DNA from 3 places in the Shewanella sp. 10N.286.52.E4 genome. Region 1 is predicted to be linked to each of the others. Evidence: predicted binding sites of a transcription regulator. Region 1 holds the regulator's gene; each other region holds the start of a gene.
The links. Region 1 encodes NrdR, which represses ribonucleotide reductase genes. Its sites were predicted from a motif close to AAACACNANATNTNGTGTTT; they were not measured.

Region 1 (5,992 bases):
CTGGGACTCTATAGATGATAATGAGTTTAATCGAAGCAGTGATTGGAATCCAAACGTCAGTGACCTAGATTTTAAAGATGCACGTGATAGGTATGAAGTTTATCTCGATGTTCCTTTAACGAATACTATGAGTATCAGTATTCACCATGAACGTATCGATCGAAGTGGCACATTAACCGGAATTGAAAACTTGGCCATTGCCAATCGAAATGATGAAACAGAAAGTCGCAGTAGTATTCACTTTACTTATCAATATTAGCCGATAAATCATTGCCTGTATCATAGATTAGACTATCTAGTTTTTGTGATAAATTGAGCTGTAGAGCTTAAATATTTTGCTGATTAATATTTTAGAAAAGAGTTTTCTTAAAATTGTCACAAGGTTATGAAACTAAGAGTTAATTTGGATTTTTCTATGAAATACAATTACTGAAAGCTGCTGCAGCTGAAAATTTATAGATGGCAAATGGTACTCATAATGAATTGCAAGTAATTTCATGTTTCAAATGCTGGGATTGTGATCAATTGCGCTGTATCATACCGCGCAACCCTACTATAAGAATTAACAGCTGGAGTGAGCAATGCTAAAGAAAGCTATGAATATCGCAGATTATGATCCACAACTATTTGCAGCAATTGAAGATGAGACTCGTCGCCAAGAAGAGCACATTGAATTAATCGCATCAGAAAACTATACCAGCCCACGTGTTCTTGAAGCTCAAGGTTCACAGCTAACTAACAAGTATGCAGAAGGTTACCCTGGTAAGCGTTATTACGGTGGTTGTGAGCATGTGGATATTGCAGAAGAGTTAGCTATTTCTCGTGCAAAAGAATTATTCGGCGCTACATACGCTAACGTACAACCACATTCTGGTTCTCAAGCAAACTCAGCTGTTTTCATGGCACTGCTTCAAGGCGGTGATACTGTTTTAGGTATGAGTTTAGCCCATGGTGGTCACTTGACTCATGGTTCTCACGTTAGCTTTTCTGGCAAGTTATATAATGCTGTTCAGTACGGTATCGATGAAACCACAGGTAAGATTGATTACGCTGAAGTTGAACGTTTAGCCGTTGAACATAAACCAAAAATGATCATTGCTGGTTTTTCTGCTTATTCAGGTATTATCGATTGGGGTAAATTCCGCGAAATCGCTGACAAAGTAGGTGCTTACTTATTTGTCGATATGGCGCACGTTGCTGGTCTTGTTGCTGCAGGTATCTACCCGAATCCACTGCCACACGCTCACGTTGTTACAACGACAACTCATAAAACGCTTGCTGGTCCTCGTGGTGGTTTGATCCTTTCAGCTGTGAATGATGAAGACATTTACAAAAAGTTAAATTCGGCAGTATTCCCTGGTGGCCAAGGTGGTCCTTTAATGCACGTTATTGCTGCTAAAGCGGTTGCATTTAAAGAGGCACTAGATCCTGAGTTCACCACTTACCAAGAGCAAGTTGTTGCGAATGCTAAAGTGATGGCAAAAACCTTCATTGAGCGTGGTTATGATGTTGTTTCTGGTGGTACAGACAACCACTTATTCTTGCTAGATCTAATCAGCAAAGATATGACAGGTAAAGATGCCGATGCTGCGCTAGGTAAAGCTAACATCACTGTTAACAAAAACTCAGTACCAAATGACCCACGTTCACCATTTGTTACTTCTGGTTTACGTATTGGTTCTCCAGCAATCACCCGTCGTGGTTTTACTGAAACTGAATCTGTTGAGCTGACTAACTGGATGTGTGATGTGTTAGATGACATCACTAATGAAGGTACAATCGAGCGCGTTAAAAACCAAGTGCTTGAGTTATGTGCTAAGTATCCTGTTTACGGGTAATACTGTTTACAGGCAGTGCTGTTAACAGGAGTACTGCTGCATTTTTGTCTAGCAAAGATGCTTGTATGTTGTTTAATAATATTAGCAAGCATTTCAACATCAGCTTAGACATATCATCCATATGAACTAAGTAGGATAATCTTAATGATAAGGTTAACCTTATAAAGTAAATAGGATAAACTTTAATGGCTGTAAGTACTTTGTGCTTACGGCCATTTTATTTTTATTTCAGGAGCGAATATGCATTGCCCATTTTGTAGCGCGACAGATACCAAAGTGATTGATTCTCGTCTTGTGGCTGATGGCCATCAAGTCCGTCGTCGTCGGGAATGTACATTGTGCCATGAACGCTTTACCACCTTTGAAGGTGCAGAATTAGTCATGCCACGGGTCATTAAACAAGATGGCACCCGTCAACCGTTTGATGAAGATAAGCTACGTGGCGGTATGCTGCGTGCGGTTGAAAAACGTCCGGTATCGATTGATCAAATTGAACAAGCACTATCTAAGATTAAATCTACCTTACGTGGAACAGGTGAGCGCGAGATTGACTCTGCAATGATTGGCAACCTGATGATGGAACAATTGATGGTATTAGATAAAGTAGCGTACATACGTTTTGCGTCTGTTTATCGCGCCTTTGAAGACGTTTCACAGTTTGGCGAAGCCATCGCTAAATTACAAAAGTAATTCCTGTTTCCATTTTTTATACCGCAGAGGCCATTTGCTGCGGCTATTTCAAGTAGGTGTCTATGTCTCAGTGGTCAGTAGTTGATGTTGAAATGATGAGCCTTGCCATTTCATTGGCAGAGAAAGGGCGCTATACCACGCGTCCAAATCCAAATGTTGGCTGTGTCATTGCTGTAAACGATCACATTATTGGTCAGGGGTACCATATTAAAGCGGGTGGCCCACATGCTGAAATTCATGCGCTTCAAGATGTACAGACGAAGCAAAATCAAACAAAACTATCATCGGCTACTGCTTATGTCACCCTTGAACCGTGCAGTCATTATGGCCGAACGCCGCCCTGTGCTTTAGCCTTAATCGAGGCAGGGGTTAAACGGGTTGTGATTGCTGAAGTGGATGCAAACCCACAAGTGGCTGGCAATGGAATCCGTTTATTAAAAGAAGCAGGCATTCAAGTCGACATAGGTTTGCTAACTGAGCAAGCTAAGCTATTAAACTTAGGCTTCACCAAGAAAATGAACACGGGTCTGCCTAGAGTTACGATTAAACTGGCAGCCAGTATTGATGGCAAAACAGCGCTTTCAAATGGTGTTTCCAAATGGATCACTGGACCTGATGCGCGCGCTGATGTTCAAAAGCTTCGCGCCCGTCATTGTGCCTTAGTGACAGGCGTTGAAACGGTATTGGCTGATGACCCATCATTGAATGTGCGTTATGAACAACTTGGCAGCTTGAAAAACTCAGTTTCGGCCGCAGATCTACAACAACCTCTAAGGGTGATTTTAGATAGCCGCGCAAGGCTAACAAGTGAATTCAAATTATTTGATATCCCATCGCCTATCCTGTTGGTTTCTTGTGTCGACTACGCCGCAGAAGTAAGAGAAAAATTTAACAATCATGTTAGTTGTATCACTATTGCCGCAAATGAAGATGGACGCGTTGATTTACATGCGTTATTTACTTACTTAGGTAAACAATGCAACTCAGTTTTGATTGAATCAGGCGCATCCCTTGCGGGTAGCGTGTTAGATGCAAAGCTTGCTGATGAACTCTACCTTTATCAAGCAATGAAAATTTTAGGTAGTCACGGGCGTAATTTATTACAACTGAATGACTATCAAAGTATGGAACAAATTCCTGAGCTACAATTAGTCGATTCGCGCCGCATAGGTGCAGATCAACGTATGATATTTAGTCTCTAGCAGAATCAACTTGCTTAAATAGGCTGTAATTGCTGGCATGAGCAAGCACTGGCCAAGTTGATTAAATTGAACCGAAATTAATACAAGTGAGTCATTATGTTTACCGGCATTATTGAAGCCTTAGGCACATTAAGAAAAATCGAGCGTAAAGGTGATGATATACGCCTAAACGTAGCAAGTGGTCATCTGGATTTATCTGATGTGAAGTTAGGCGATAGTATTGCCACTAACGGTGTGTGTTTAACCGTGGTCCAATGCCTTGCTGACGGATACGTTGCTGACATTTCGGCAGAAACCGTGGCACTGACAGGCTTTGCTAATTATCACGTTGGTCAAAAAGTTAATTTAGAAAAAGCGGTATTGCCGACAACTCGCCTTGGCGGTCACATGGTCAGTGGTCATGTAGATGGCATAGCCGCTGTTGAGCAAAGAAGTGTCCGCGGAAAAGCGATTGAATTTTGGTTAGCGGCGCCAGCTGAGCTTGCTCATTACATTGCTCATAAAGGTTCAATTACCATCGATGGCGTTAGTCTGACAGTGAATGAAATAGATGGGCACCGCTTTCGATTAACGATTGTGCCGCATACAGCATCTGAAACAACACTTACAGCATTACAAGCGGGTGATAAGGTCAACATTGAAGTTGATTTGATTGCTCGTTATTTAGAGCGCTTAATGAATCCTGAAAAGCCAACAACTTCAGGCGGTGGGGTCACTATGGAAATGCTCGCCAACGCTGGATTTATGCGATAACCCTATTTTTACCCTTTATTGCAAATATCGGGAATAACAACACAAAGGTCTTAATATGGCACTACATAGTATAGAAGAGATCATCGAAGACATTCGCCAAGGTAAAATGGTTATCTTGATGGACGATGAAGACAGAGAAAATGAAGGCGATTTGATTATGGCTGCCGAAAAGGTGACGCCAGAAGCAATTAACTTTATGGCGACTTACGGTCGTGGTCTAATCTGTCAAACTATGACTAAAGAGCGTTGCCTGCAACTAAACTTGCCATTAATGGTGACCAATAATAACGCTCAGTTCTCGACAAACTTTACCGTGTCAATTGAAGCGGCAACCGGTGTAACAACAGGTATTTCAGCTCACGATCGCGCAGTGACAGTTCAAGCAGCAGTGGCAAAAGAGGCTAAAGCGGCTGACTTAGTTCAACCTGGACATATTTTTCCATTGATGGCACAAGATGGCGGTGTGTTAACTCGCGCAGGTCATACAGAAGCTGGCTGTGATTTATCGCGTTTGGCTGGACTTGAGCCGTCTGGAGTGATTGTTGAAATCCTCAATGATGATGGCACTATGGCGCGCTGTCCTGATTTAGAAGTATTCAGTGAAAAGCATGGTATCAAAATGGGTACTATCGCTGATTTGATTGAATATCGTAATACCAAAGAAACCACAGTAGTGCGCGAAGCAGAATGTAAATTGCCGACACGCTTTGGTGAATTTAACATGGTGACTTTCAGAGATACCATCGATAACCAATTACATTATGCGTTAGTTAAAGGTGATGTTGAACAGAACTGTTTAGTACGCGTTCATTTACAGAATACGTTTAACGATTTATTACATTCAGAACGAGATCAAAAGCGCAGTTGGCCACTTGATAAGGCCATGGAACGTATAGCTTCAGAAGGCGGCGTTTTAGTCTTGTTAGGCCATGAAGAACATTCAAGTGAAATGCTAGCCAAAGTCAAAGCCTTTGAAGCTGAAGATAATGGTCAAGCACCCACAGCGGCTAAATGGGAAGGAACCTCTCGTAAAGTCGGTATCGGCTCACAAATTCTATCTAGTCTTGGTGTTAGCACAATGCGTCTATTGAGCTCGCCGAAACATTACCATTCGTTATCAGGCTTTGGTTTAGAAGTTACTGATTACATTGCAGAATAATTCACTAATTTAGTGAAGTTAACATTTATCATTAATTGCACAGGACTCAGGGCATTTTGCTGTGGTATTATAGCGCCACTTTTGCCCAGAGCTGGGTGCTTTAGCTAATTTAGGTAAGATAATGAACGTAGTTCAAGGTAATATCGAAGCAAAAAATGCCAAAGTGGCGATCGTTGTGTCGCGTTTCAACAGTTTTTTAGTTGAAAGTCTGCTTGATGGCGCAATAGATACACTAAAACGTTTTGGTCAGGTTGAAGATGACAACATTACTGTTGTTCGTGTTCCTGGCGCTGTTGAATTACCACTTGCTGCACGTCGTGTTGCTGCTTGTGGAAAGTTTGACGGTATCA
Region 2 (5,992 bases), on a different contig from region 1:
ACCGTAACAAATAAAGCCACCGTTAGTGATTTCTGGGTACGGTAATTCAAAATCAATTTTATCGTATGGGTTAACTTTCTTTTCTACATCTAAATGGAAGCTATTGGTGTAATAACCTTTATCAGTAACACCTTCAACCACACCAAACTGTTTTGCATCTAACTGACAGAAACGGCTACACAAGTTCTCACTTGGTGTACTGTATAAGCTAAAGCCATAACCTGTTTCAGCTTTCCATGATTCTGTAGCACGCTTCATCACATTGATAATTTCAACAGCTTTAGTGCGTAAAAGCTCACTGTCGAATACATGCTCTTCTGTGCCATATAATGCATTAATCGTTTCATGAAGACCGATGTAGCCTAATGAAATAGACGCACGGCCATTTTTGAAAATTTCAGAAATATCATCATCCGCTTTTAAGCGAACACCACAAGCACCTTCCATATAAAGAATTGGCGCAACACGTGCTTTAACTCCAACAAGACGAGCAATGCGGGTATCTAATGCTTTACGAGCCAATGTCATTCTTTCATCAAGTAAGGCGAAGAATGCTTTTTCATCGCCTTTAGCTTCTATGGCAATTCTTGGTAGGTTAAGACTAACCACACCTAAGTTGTTACGGCCTTCATGGATAAGCTCGCCATTTTCTTCGTAAGTGCCTAAGAAAGAACGACAACCCATAGGAGTTTTGAATGATCCCGTAACACGCTCAACTTGTTCATAGTTAAGAATGTCTGGATACATGCGCATTGTTGCGCATTCTAAAGCCAGCTTCTTCACATCGTAATTACTATCAGTCGCTTTATGGTTAACACCATCACGAATAGCGAACACAAGCTTAGGGAATACAGCGGTTTTACGGTTTTTACCTAAACCTGCCATACGCACAGTAAGAATCGACTTTTGAATTAAACGTGATTCCCAGCTTGTGCCTAAACCAAATCCAAAAGTTACAAATGGCGTTTGACCATTTGCAGTATGCAATGTGTTCACTTCATACTCTAAAGACTGGAATGCGTCATGACATTCTTTTTCAGTTTGCGCCATGGCAAAAGCTTCAACATCGCTTACGCCCCACTCTTTACCAATCACTAATTGCTTTTGGTAACTTTTTTGCACAAACTCAGCTAACACTTCGTCAATTCGGTTAATCGTGGTGCCGCCATAGATGTGGCTAGCCACTTGAGCAATAATCTGCGCTGTCACAGCGGTCGCTGTTGAAATTGATTTTGGTGTATCAATCTCAGCATTACCCATTTTAAAGCCATGGGTCATCATGCCCGATAAATCAATCAGCATGCAGTTAAACATTGGGAAAAAAGGTGCGTAATCTAAATCATGGTAATGCAGTTGGCCTGATTCATGAGCAGCCACAATATCTTTTGGTAATAGGTGCGATTTAGCATAATGCTTAGCCACAATACCGGCTAATAAGTCACGTTGTGTTGGAATCACTTTCGCGTCTTTATTGGCATTTTCATTTAGAATAGAGCTGTCGCTTTGTTCAACTAAACCACGAATTTCGCAGTTAAGTTTACTTTTTGCTTCACGACAAATATCGCGATCATGGCGATACTCAATATAATGACGAGCCACTTCTTTATGAGGCCCTTCCATTAATAAGTTTTCTACCAGACCTTGTAGGTGGTGAATGTCAACTTCTTGCTTGTCTGAGACTTGATCTCTAATCACACAAGCAACAGTTTCAGCGTAATCACTATCAGCACTACCTGTAGCAGTTTCCATCGCAGCAACAATGGCATCCTTAATTCTAGACTCATCAAATAAAGTCCGACAACCGTCCCTTTTAATTACTACAGGCATTACTTTTACTCCATTTATGCACAGGATATAAACACTATATATCCACAACAAAAAACCAATAAACACTAGATATGGTGTATTAAGCAATAATGAAGACTAGAAATCTATGATCTAGATCATATTTAACTGACGAGGTGAGAAATGAAAAATATTACTGCCAAGCTCTGCACTGTTTAGACAGACAAAGCTTGACCATGGAATTGAAAACCGTTATCGGCCTAATGCAGAGTTGATTAAATGCGCAGTTTGACGAACAGATTGTCTGCCAGCTTCTATCGCTTCAGCTGCACGGTGAAACTCCATCGTACCGATATCTGCTAACTGTGGCACTAAACACACATCGGGGGGATCGCCCATTAACCGTGCGCGTTTATGACGTTGCTCTAAAATGTCCATTGACTGAGACATCACAGCAATCATCCCAGGGTGTGATTTAGTCGACATAGAGAACTTTTCAGACAAACCTGCGATGTACTCTTTACCCTTACCTAAAATATCCATAAAAGCGGACTCTGGTTCAGCGCCTTCTTGCTGCTGCTTTTCTAGTGCAGTCGGAGCTCGGCTTTTCATCTGCTGTGGCAACATGTGCATGCTATTACGGCGGTGACCATTTAAATCAACGGCAATCACCACATCAACATCCATTGCACGGCACATTGATACAGGAACAGGATTCACCACAGCACCATCAACTAACCAGCGATCTTGTAATTGCACTGGCGGTAAAAAGCCTGGCATTGAGCAAGAAGCTCTGACAGCATGGCGTAAATCACCTTCTTTAAACCAAATTTCTTGACCTGAATATAAATCAGTCGCTACCGCCGAAAAAGGTTTTTTCAGTTGCTCAATACTTAGCTCACCAATACGACCAGCCAAAACATCAAACACCTTCTCACCACTAATTAAACCGCCTTTGCGCCAGCTTAAATCCATTAGACCAAGTACATCCCAGCTTGAAAAACCTCTAACCCAACCTTCTAACTCATCGAGATGATCATTAGCGTACGCTGCACCGACCAATGCCCCTACTGAACAACCGGCCACTTTATCTGGATGCACACCCATTTCAGCAAGTTCTTTTAATACCCCAATGTGGGCCCAACCTTTAGCCGCACCACTGCCTAACGCTACACCAATTCGTAATTGTTTAGTGTTAGGCGGATCCTTGGGTACATCTGACATGTTTGTTTACATCCTTAAAAATACATTGAAATTAAAATGCTAATACTCAGCATAACTGAGGCTTAAGCTGTTGGCTATCTCAGGCTTACACGTTATAATATCTGGCTATCATTTTTTAGGGGATTTACCTTTGTTATTTACCGATTTTTCTTTAGACAAACGCTTACTTGAAAGTCTAAAGCATATGGGCATTTCTGAGCCAACTGAAATTCAGCAGCAAGCCCTGCCGATTGCCCTAGCGGGTAAAGATTTAATGGCATCTTCAAAAACCGGTTCAGGTAAAACCCTGGCATTTTTATTACCTGCTTTGCAGCGCGTAATATCAACAAAGGCCTTATCTAAAAAAGATCCGCGTGTGCTCATATTACTGCCGACTCGAGAACTTGCCCAACAAGTTTATGGTCAACTGCGTTTATTGGTGGCAAACACCCAATATAAAGCAGTGAGCATTTTAGGCGGCGAAAACTTTAACGATCAAGCAAAGTCATTATCTCGTGACCCACATTTTATTGTGGCAACGCCTGGTCGTATTGCAGATCATCTAGCACAACGTCACCTGTACCTTAATGGACTAGAATTGCTAATTCTTGATGAAGCCGATCGCATGCTTGATTTAGGTTTTGCGCCGCAATTAAAAGCCATCAATGAAGCTGCCGATCACAAACGCAGACAAACACTGATGTTTTCAGCAACGCTTGATCACGATCATATCAATGATATCGCGGCAACCTTATTGAAAACACCAAGTCATGTCGCTATTGGTGCATCACATAACGAACATAAAGACATTAACCAGCGCGTGTTCTTGGTTGATCACTTAGATCATAAACAAGCGCTACTACAACATGTGTTGAAAAATGAACAACACAAGCAGGTGATAATTTTCACTGCGACCCGCTCTGATACCGATAGATTAGCTAAACTGCTTGCAGAAGAAGGCTTAGAAACGGCGGCATTAAGTGGTGACTTAAATCAATCTGCCCGTAATCAGATTATGGATAAATTCAGCCGTGGCCAACAAAAGATTTTGGTGACCACTGACGTTGCATCGCGCGGGTTAGATTTATTAAACGTGTCATTAGTGATTAACTTTGACATGCCAAAATTTGCCGAAGAGTATGTTCACCGTATTGGCCGAACTGGCCGAGCTGGCGCTAAAGGTGATGCGATCTCATTAGTTGGCCCTAAAGACTGGGAAAGCTTTAAAAAGATCCAAGTATTCTTACGTAAGAATTTTGACTTCTCGACCATTGAAGGTCTACAAGGCAAATTCAAAGGCTTAAAAGACAAGCCAAAAGCTGGCAGTAACAATGCGAAAACTGCCGATGTTAAAGCATCGAACAAAAAGCGCAGCACAGCGAATAAACCTAAAACAGCACCCAAACGCGATAAGCGTTTTATTACAGGTGTTGATATTGGTGACGCGCCAATGCGACGTAAGGCAAAGCCAGCCAAAATTTTAGAAAACGATAACTCAATTGTTCAAGATGATGAACAAGAGCTTGGCGAAGATTAAACCCATTTAAGCCTAATGAAGCATATGCTCTGTTAGGCAAAACAAACTAGTTCAAAAGTAAGGTGAAACATGAAAATTTGTGGCGTGGAATTAAAAGGTGGCGAAGCCATCATTAGCTTATTAACTTACGAAGTTGAAACATTCAATGTACCTGAATGTCGTCAAATCTCTTTCAGCATTTCTAAATCTGCTGAAACAGAATCTATTCGTGAGTTTCACTTTGCTTTCCACAAGTTAATGGAAGACTACAAAGTTGACGAAATCGTCATCATTGAACGTGAACAAAAAGGTAAATTTGCAGGTTCTGCTACCAGCTTTAAATTAGAATCAGCGATTCAAATCACTGAATTACCAGTGAGCATTATTAGCCCTGTTATTATTAAAGAAGAGTTAAAACGTAACCCGCCTCAAGCGGATTTAGAAACTCTTGGTCTTAAGCGCGTGCAAATGGCTGCATTTGATGCTGCATACGCACAGCAAAACCGACGTATGTACGGTAAAGTTTAAGTCAAATACCGACTTAAGCTTACGTAAACAATAAGCCTATCGATTTCCTTAATCATCAATTTGATGAAAACATTAAGATGAATTGGTAGGCTTAGTTTTATCCGCTAATTAACCATATTCCATTGGGCAAACTACAAGCTATGAGCTCAAAAAAAGCACCCAAAAATCTAGCAGACAAACCAGCTCGTAAAGCGCCGCCTAAAATGGCTGTAAAAACCAGCTCGGCTAAAGTTGCAGCCGCAAAAGATACCTTAGCAGGCCTTGTAACCAGTAAAGATGTGCAAGCAAAGCAAAAACAGCAAGCCCAGTTAAAATACCTTAATGGTTATTCAGCCAGCACCATTGAACAAGTTAAACGTCATATTGAAAATGACACCCTCGAAAACCTGCTATTAAGTCGATATCCAACTATCCATGACATACGTACCGATAAAGCCTTATATGACTATGCCATGGAGTTTAAACAGCAATTTTTAAAGCAGTCTGACCCTATATCGAAAGTCATTTTTGATGAAAAAATCAGTTTAAGTCATCAAGCTTTGGGGCTACATACATATGCTAATCGCGTTCAAGGCAACAAGGTTAAAGCCAAGAATGAAATACGAATTTCATCAAGACTTAAATATGTACCCGAACCATTATTAAGAATGGTTGTTGTGCATGAACTGGCTCACCTTAAAGAAAAAGACCATAACAAAGCTTTTTACCAACTGTGCAAATATATGACCGCTGATTATCATCAGCTCGAACTCGATTTACGCTTATTGCTCACATGTATTGAATTGGGTAAGTCGCCGTATTAGTCTGAATGAATCATAAAGTATTGGAGCCTTATCATTTACGTAGCAACCTATAGAGGCGAAGGGCGTAGAACCAAACATTATAAATCAGAAAAGGCCGCTTTAAAGTCTATTCGCAATTGGCTAAAAGATAACCTAGATAAAGGTTACCCTGTAGGAT
Region 3 (5,992 bases), on a different contig from region 1:
TCAAATACGGTTCTACGTGTAACGACTTCACGGCGGTGAAGGATGAAACACTCAAGCATTTCTTTTAAGTTAAACAGTTTTGGTTGACCATTTGTCAACGCAACCATGTTAATACCAAAAGAGCACTGCATTTGAGTTTGAGCGTATAGGTTATTAAGTACAACCTCGCCAACTTCACCACGTTTAATTTCAATAACAATACGCATACCGTCTTTATCAGACTCGTCGCGTAAGCCACTGATACCTTCTATTTTCTTATCTTTTACAAGCTCAGCGATTTTTTCAATCAAACGCGCTTTGTTAACCTGATAAGGAATTTCAGTAACGATAATACGTTCACGGCCATTCTCTTCTTCAACTGCAGCTTTTGAGCGCATAACAGCACGGCCACGGCCAGTTTTGTATGCATCAATGATACCTTTACGGCCATTGATAGATGCTGCTGTTGGGAAGTCAGGACCTGGAATGTGTTCCATTAGCTGTTCAATTGAAAGACTTGGCTCTTCAATTAACGCTAAGCAACCACCGATCACTTCAGAAATGTTGTGAGGAGGTATATTGGTTGCCATACCGACAGCGATACCAGAAGAACCATTAATTAATAATGTCGGTACACGCGTTGGTAATACAGCAGGAATAAACTCAGTACCATCATAGTTAGGTACATAATCTACTGTTTCTTTTTCTAAATCGGCTAATAATGAATGAGCCAATTTTTCCATGCGAATTTCTGTATAACGCATTGCTGCTGCAGAATCGCCATCAACTGAACCAAAGTTACCTTGGCCGTCAACAAGCGTATAACGCATAGAGAATGGCTGAGCCATACGTACGATTGTATCGTATACAGCAGAGTCACCATGTGGGTGATACTTACCGATTACGTCACCAACAACACGAGCTGATTTTTTATAAGGCTTATTAAAGTCGTTCTTTAATTCGTTCATTGCAAAAAGCACACGACGGTGAACCGGTTTTAAACCGTCACGAACGTCGGGTAATGCACGACCTACGATTACACTCATTGCATAATCTAAATAAGAATTTTTTAGTTCGTCTTCGATGTTAATTGGCGAAATTGATGATGCCAGATCAGTCATAAACTGCTCGTTCCCCTAAAATTAGCGCACAATAATTATTCCATTTTATTGTGTAGCTCAAAAACGTGATTTGGCATTCTAACACAGATATAAAAAGTGGCTAGACCCTAGGACAACGAAAAGTTAAAGCAAGTGAAAAACTGAATAAAAACAGCAAGAATAAGTCAATATTGTTTAGGTTTCTCTACTATTTAAATTACGAAAATGGTTTAACAAATATCGGATGTCCTTTTTATCTACAAATAGTGTTGAATATATAACCAACTAGAAATGAATCTTGTTTCATCTCACTATGTTTATTGCAACGGATGGTTATAATGCATGCAATAATCACTAATAAATCATGGGTCCTTGCAATGTCGAATCAAGAACACACCACTCAACAAAATGTTGATCATCAAGAAATCGAAAAATTTGCCAATATGGCTGAGTCTTGGTGGGATCCAAATGGTGACTTTAAACCTTTACATTTGCTGAACCCATTGCGATTAAATTATATCGACCAAACCTGTGGTGGTTTGTTTGGTAAAACAGTCGTTGATATTGGTTGCGGTGGTGGCATTTTGTCTGAAAGCATGGCAAAAATAGGCGCGAAAGTGACTGGGCTTGATATGGGTGAAGCCCAAATAGAAGTGGCAAAGCTGCATGCATTAGAAACAGGCGTGACAGTGGATTACGACACAATGACAGCTGAAGAGCATGCTGGTGCAAACCCTGCTAAATACGATGTTGTCACTTGTATGGAGATGCTTGAGCACGTCCCTGACCCATTATCTGTGATTCAAGCCTGTTGTGACATGGTAAAACCTGAAGGTTATGTGTTCTTCTCAACCATTAACCGCAATATGATGTCTTATATACAAGCCATTGTAGGTGCTGAATATGTATTAAAAATGCTGCCAGTCGGCACACACGATCACAGTAAGTTTATTAAACCATCTGAGTTAATAAATTTAGTGGATAAAACAGATCTAATTTGTCGTGATGCCCTAGGCATTACCCATAACCCATTATCGGGTGTATATAAGTACACTAATAAAGTTGACGTTAATTATATGATTGCCACTCAAAAAGTGGCTGACTAATTAATAGTTTTCATAGGTAGCATCAAATACGGTGCTGCCAGAGGCAAAATGCTTCGTTGGCAGAATTGGCTTTGACAAAGAGTGCTAATCCGTTTTGCTCATTGATAAAGTGTCGATTACGTAACTAAGGGATGTATGAATTCGATTAAAGCAGTGTTGTTTGATTTAGATGGTACTCTTGCTGATACCGCCCCAGATTTGATTCATGCATTAAATTTAAGCCTACAAGAACGCGGCATTGAGTCTAAAAGCGTTGATGAATTACGTTACTCAGCTTCTCATGGAAGTTTGGCACTGGTTAAAGCCGGAGTGCCACACCTTGATGAAGCATCTCAAATTGAAATTCAACAATCCTTATTGGCCTACTACAAACTAGTCAATGGTGAGAAAGCGAAATTATTTCAAGGATTCGAAGCCTTCCTAACTTTATTAGATAGTCATAATATCCCATTTGGGATCGTCACTAACAAGCAAGCTAAGTTTACTCGCCCTCTAGTCTGTGCTTTAGGGCTGACTAAAAGGGCCAAAACGGTAATTAGCGGTGACTCAACTCAATATCCAAAACCACATACTGCGCCAATGTTATTAGCCGCTCAACAAATTGACTGTCTACCAGAGCACATCTTATACCTTGGTGACGCTGAGCGTGACTTAGTCGCGGCAGAAAAAGCAGGTATGATTGGTGGGACGGCATTGTGGGGTTATTTGTCTGAATCTGATACACCGTCACAATGGCCAAGCCAACTTGAATTCGAATCAGTTCATGCGCTCCAGCAATACTTTCTAAACACTGTGCTCTAAACACTGTGCTCTAATCACTGAGCTCTAAAAACTGTTCTCTAAACACTGTTATCTAAACACTCTTCTCTAAGTACTGGGGCATTTTCATTCGTTTACCGTACTTTAAGACTAATTTTGACAGTGTTTTAATGGATTAAATAATATCAGTTTGGCTTAGCAAAACCTTTCTATAAAGATCAAACTATTTTTTCAACAAAACAATCGATCGCTGAATATTGTAGCGATCAAACCGAACTCGTTCTTCGTTCAAAATTTAACCTAGCCTAATTATTCAAAGCGTAATTTGCGTTAGCAGGTTAGCTTTTACTAACTTGTTTCACTATACATAAGATATCCACAAGTTATTCAGTAAAATCTTGCTTGCAAAAGTACGCCAACCTCACTATCTTGTATGTATCAAATTTAAAAACACCATATCTTGTGTATGACATCACCACGAGACACTAGCTTAAAAAGCTCAGTATCTCGCTGTATCACTAGTATTTTTGTAAATTTAATGTTGTAAATGCTTTTGGATGATCGACTTACAAGGGAACGTAATGTGATTTATTGGCGATCGTAAGCAGTACGGTTAAACAAGATCCAAATAATAAATTACACCAATAAATATAGAACCAAGGTCTCTTTTTAATGAACAGCAATATGACAGTCACTAAACGTAGTGGCGAGCGCGAAACAATCGATTTAGACAAAATTCATCGCGTTATCGAATGGGCAGCAAAAGGACTGAATAACGTATCAGTCTCTGAAGTAGAATTACGATCACACCTGCAGTTTTTTGATGGTATTCCAACTGAAGCTATTCATGAAACTATTATTAAAGCCGCTGCGGATTTAATTTCTCCAGAATCGCCAGATTATCAATTTCTTGCTGCACGCTTAGCTGTTTTCCATCTTCGTAAAAAAGCCTTTGGCCAATTTGAGCCTCCAAAGTTAGTCGACCAAGTTAACCGTTTAGTAGAAATCGGTAAATACGATAAGCACATCGTTGAAGACTACACAGCTGAAGAATTAACCATTCTTGACAGCTACATGGATCATTGGCGTGATATGAACTTTTCATATGCTGCAGTTAAGCAGTTAGAAGGTAAGTATCTAGTACAAAACCGTGTGACTAACGAAATATACGAGAGTGCCCAGTTCCTTTATATTCTGGTCGCTGCATGTTTATTCGCTAAGTATCCAAAAGAAACCCGCCTTGACTACATCAAGCGCTTTTATGATGCGGTTTCTACTTTTAAGATTTCATTACCTACGCCGATTATGGCTGGTGTACGTACGCCGACTCGTCAGTTCAGCTCGTGTGTATTAATTGAATGTGATGACAGCTTAGATTCAATCAATGCTACAGCCTCTTCAATCGTTAAATACGTTAGCCAACGTGCTGGTATTGGTATTAACGCTGGTCGTATTCGTGCATTAGGAAGCCCTATTCGTGGCGGAGAAGCATTCCACACCGGTTGCTTACCTTTTTACAAATATTTCCAAACAGCAGTTAAGTCATGTTCACAGGGCGGTGTTCGCGGCGGTGCAGCAACCTTGTTCTACCCAATTTGGCATCTAGAAGTTGAATCTCTGCTGGTACTGAAAAATAACCGTGGTGTTGACGATAACCGTGTTCGTCACCTTGATTATGGTGTGCAATTAAACAAGCTGATGTATCAGCGTTTAATTAAGTCACAAAACATCAGCTTATTCAGCCCATCTGATGTGCCTGGTTTGTACGATGCATTCTTTGCTGACCAAGTTGAGTTTGAACGCCTTTATTTGCAGTATGAAGCTGACACTAGCATTCGTCGTAAAGAGATTAAAGCGGTTGAATTATTTTCACTAATGATGCAAGAACGTGCTTCCACTGGTCGTATTTACATTCAAAATGTTGACCATTGTAATACCCACAGCCCGTTTGATCCGAAAGTTGCACCAATCAAACAATCTAACCTTTGTTTAGAAATTGCCTTGCCAACTAAGCCAATGAAAAACATTGAAGATCCAAATGGTGAAATTGCCCTTTGTACTCTTTCAGCGCTAAACCTTGGTGCAATCAATGATTTATCAGAGCTAGAGCCTTTAGCTGATTTAGCCGTTCGTGCTTTGGATAACTTACTCGATTACCAAGATTACCCAATTATCTCTGCGCAACTTGGTTCAATGAATCGTCGTACGCTAGGTATAGGTGTAATTAACTTTGCAAATTACTTAGCAAAGAATGGCATGAAATATTCTGATGGCTCAGGTAACAACTTGACTCACAAAACCTTTGAAGCAATTCAATTCTACTTATTGAAAGCGTCAATGAACTTAGCCAAAGAGCAAGGTGCATGTCCGTTATTTAACGAAACGACTTATGCAGAAGGTATCTTGCCAATTGATACTTACAAACGTGACTTAGACAAAATCTGTGATGAACCATTACACATGGATTGGGAAGGATTACGTAGCGACATTAAAGCGCACGGTTTACGTAACTCTACGTTATCAGCATTGATGCCTTCAGAAACCTCTTCGCAGATTTCTAACGCGACCAACGGTATTGAACCACCACGTGGATTAATCAGCGTTAAAGCAAGTAAAGACGGTCAGTTAAAGCAAGTAGTACCAGATTTTGATGAGCTTAAGCATCAGTACGAATTGCTTTGGAATATGCCGAACAATAACGGTTATTTAGAATTAGTCGGGATTATGCAGAAGTTTATCGACCAAGCAATTTCTGCCAACACTAACTACGACCCTACTCGCTTTGACGGTCAAAAAGTTCCAATGCAAACCTTGCTTAAAGATTTGCTTACAGCCTACAAGTTGGGGGTAAAAACCCTTTACTATCACAACACTCGTGATGGTGCATCAGACAACTTAGACGACATTACTGTAGTCGAAAAAGAAGATGACGATTGTGCCGGCGGCGCTTGTAAAATTTAATCAATAATTAGCATATAATTGCGGGGACTTTCGCCGCTTTTTTGGGATATATAAATGGCTTACTCTACTTTTTGTCAAACACCGAAC

Region 2: a site for NrdR is predicted at 1,888-1,907, ahead of nrdD (anaerobic ribonucleoside-triphosphate reductase). Genes of this name have one in related genera too.
Region 3: a site for NrdR is predicted at 3,393-3,412, ahead of nrdA (class 1a ribonucleoside-diphosphate reductase subunit alpha). Genes of this name have one in related genera too.

Annotation. Positions count from the first base shown of each region.
Region 1 covers NZ_JBFRJJ010000004.1:38,712-44,703, reverse strand. The annotation lists gene AB4153_RS01645 (DUF3943 domain-containing protein) at 1-259, shown strand, start outside; gene glyA (serine hydroxymethyltransferase) at 582-1,838, shown strand; gene nrdR (transcriptional regulator NrdR) at 2,079-2,528, shown strand; gene ribD (bifunctional diaminohydroxyphosphoribosylaminopyrimidine deaminase/5-amino-6-(5-phosphoribosylamino)uracil reductase RibD) at 2,585-3,730, shown strand; gene AB4153_RS01625 (riboflavin synthase) at 3,827-4,483, shown strand; gene ribBA (bifunctional 3,4-dihydroxy-2-butanone-4-phosphate synthase/GTP cyclohydrolase II) at 4,539-5,642, shown strand; gene ribE (6,7-dimethyl-8-ribityllumazine synthase) at 5,764-5,992, shown strand, end outside.
Region 2 covers NZ_JBFRJJ010000020.1:69,732-75,723, forward strand. The annotation lists gene nrdD (anaerobic ribonucleoside-triphosphate reductase) at 1-1,827, opposite strand, end outside; gene rssA (patatin-like phospholipase RssA) at 2,038-3,009, opposite strand; gene AB4153_RS10720 (DEAD/DEAH box helicase) at 3,140-4,525, shown strand; gene AB4153_RS10725 (DUF3010 family protein) at 4,595-5,032, shown strand; gene AB4153_RS10730 (M48 family metallopeptidase) at 5,236-5,835, shown strand.
Region 3 covers NZ_JBFRJJ010000002.1:36,359-42,350, reverse strand. The annotation lists gene gyrA (DNA gyrase subunit A) at 1-1,100, opposite strand, end outside; gene ubiG (bifunctional 2-polyprenyl-6-hydroxyphenol methylase/3-demethylubiquinol 3-O-methyltransferase UbiG) at 1,457-2,185, shown strand; gene AB4153_RS00520 (HAD family hydrolase) at 2,321-2,986, shown strand; gene nrdA (class 1a ribonucleoside-diphosphate reductase subunit alpha) at 3,617-5,905, shown strand; gene nrdB (class Ia ribonucleoside-diphosphate reductase subunit beta) at 5,960-5,992, shown strand, end outside.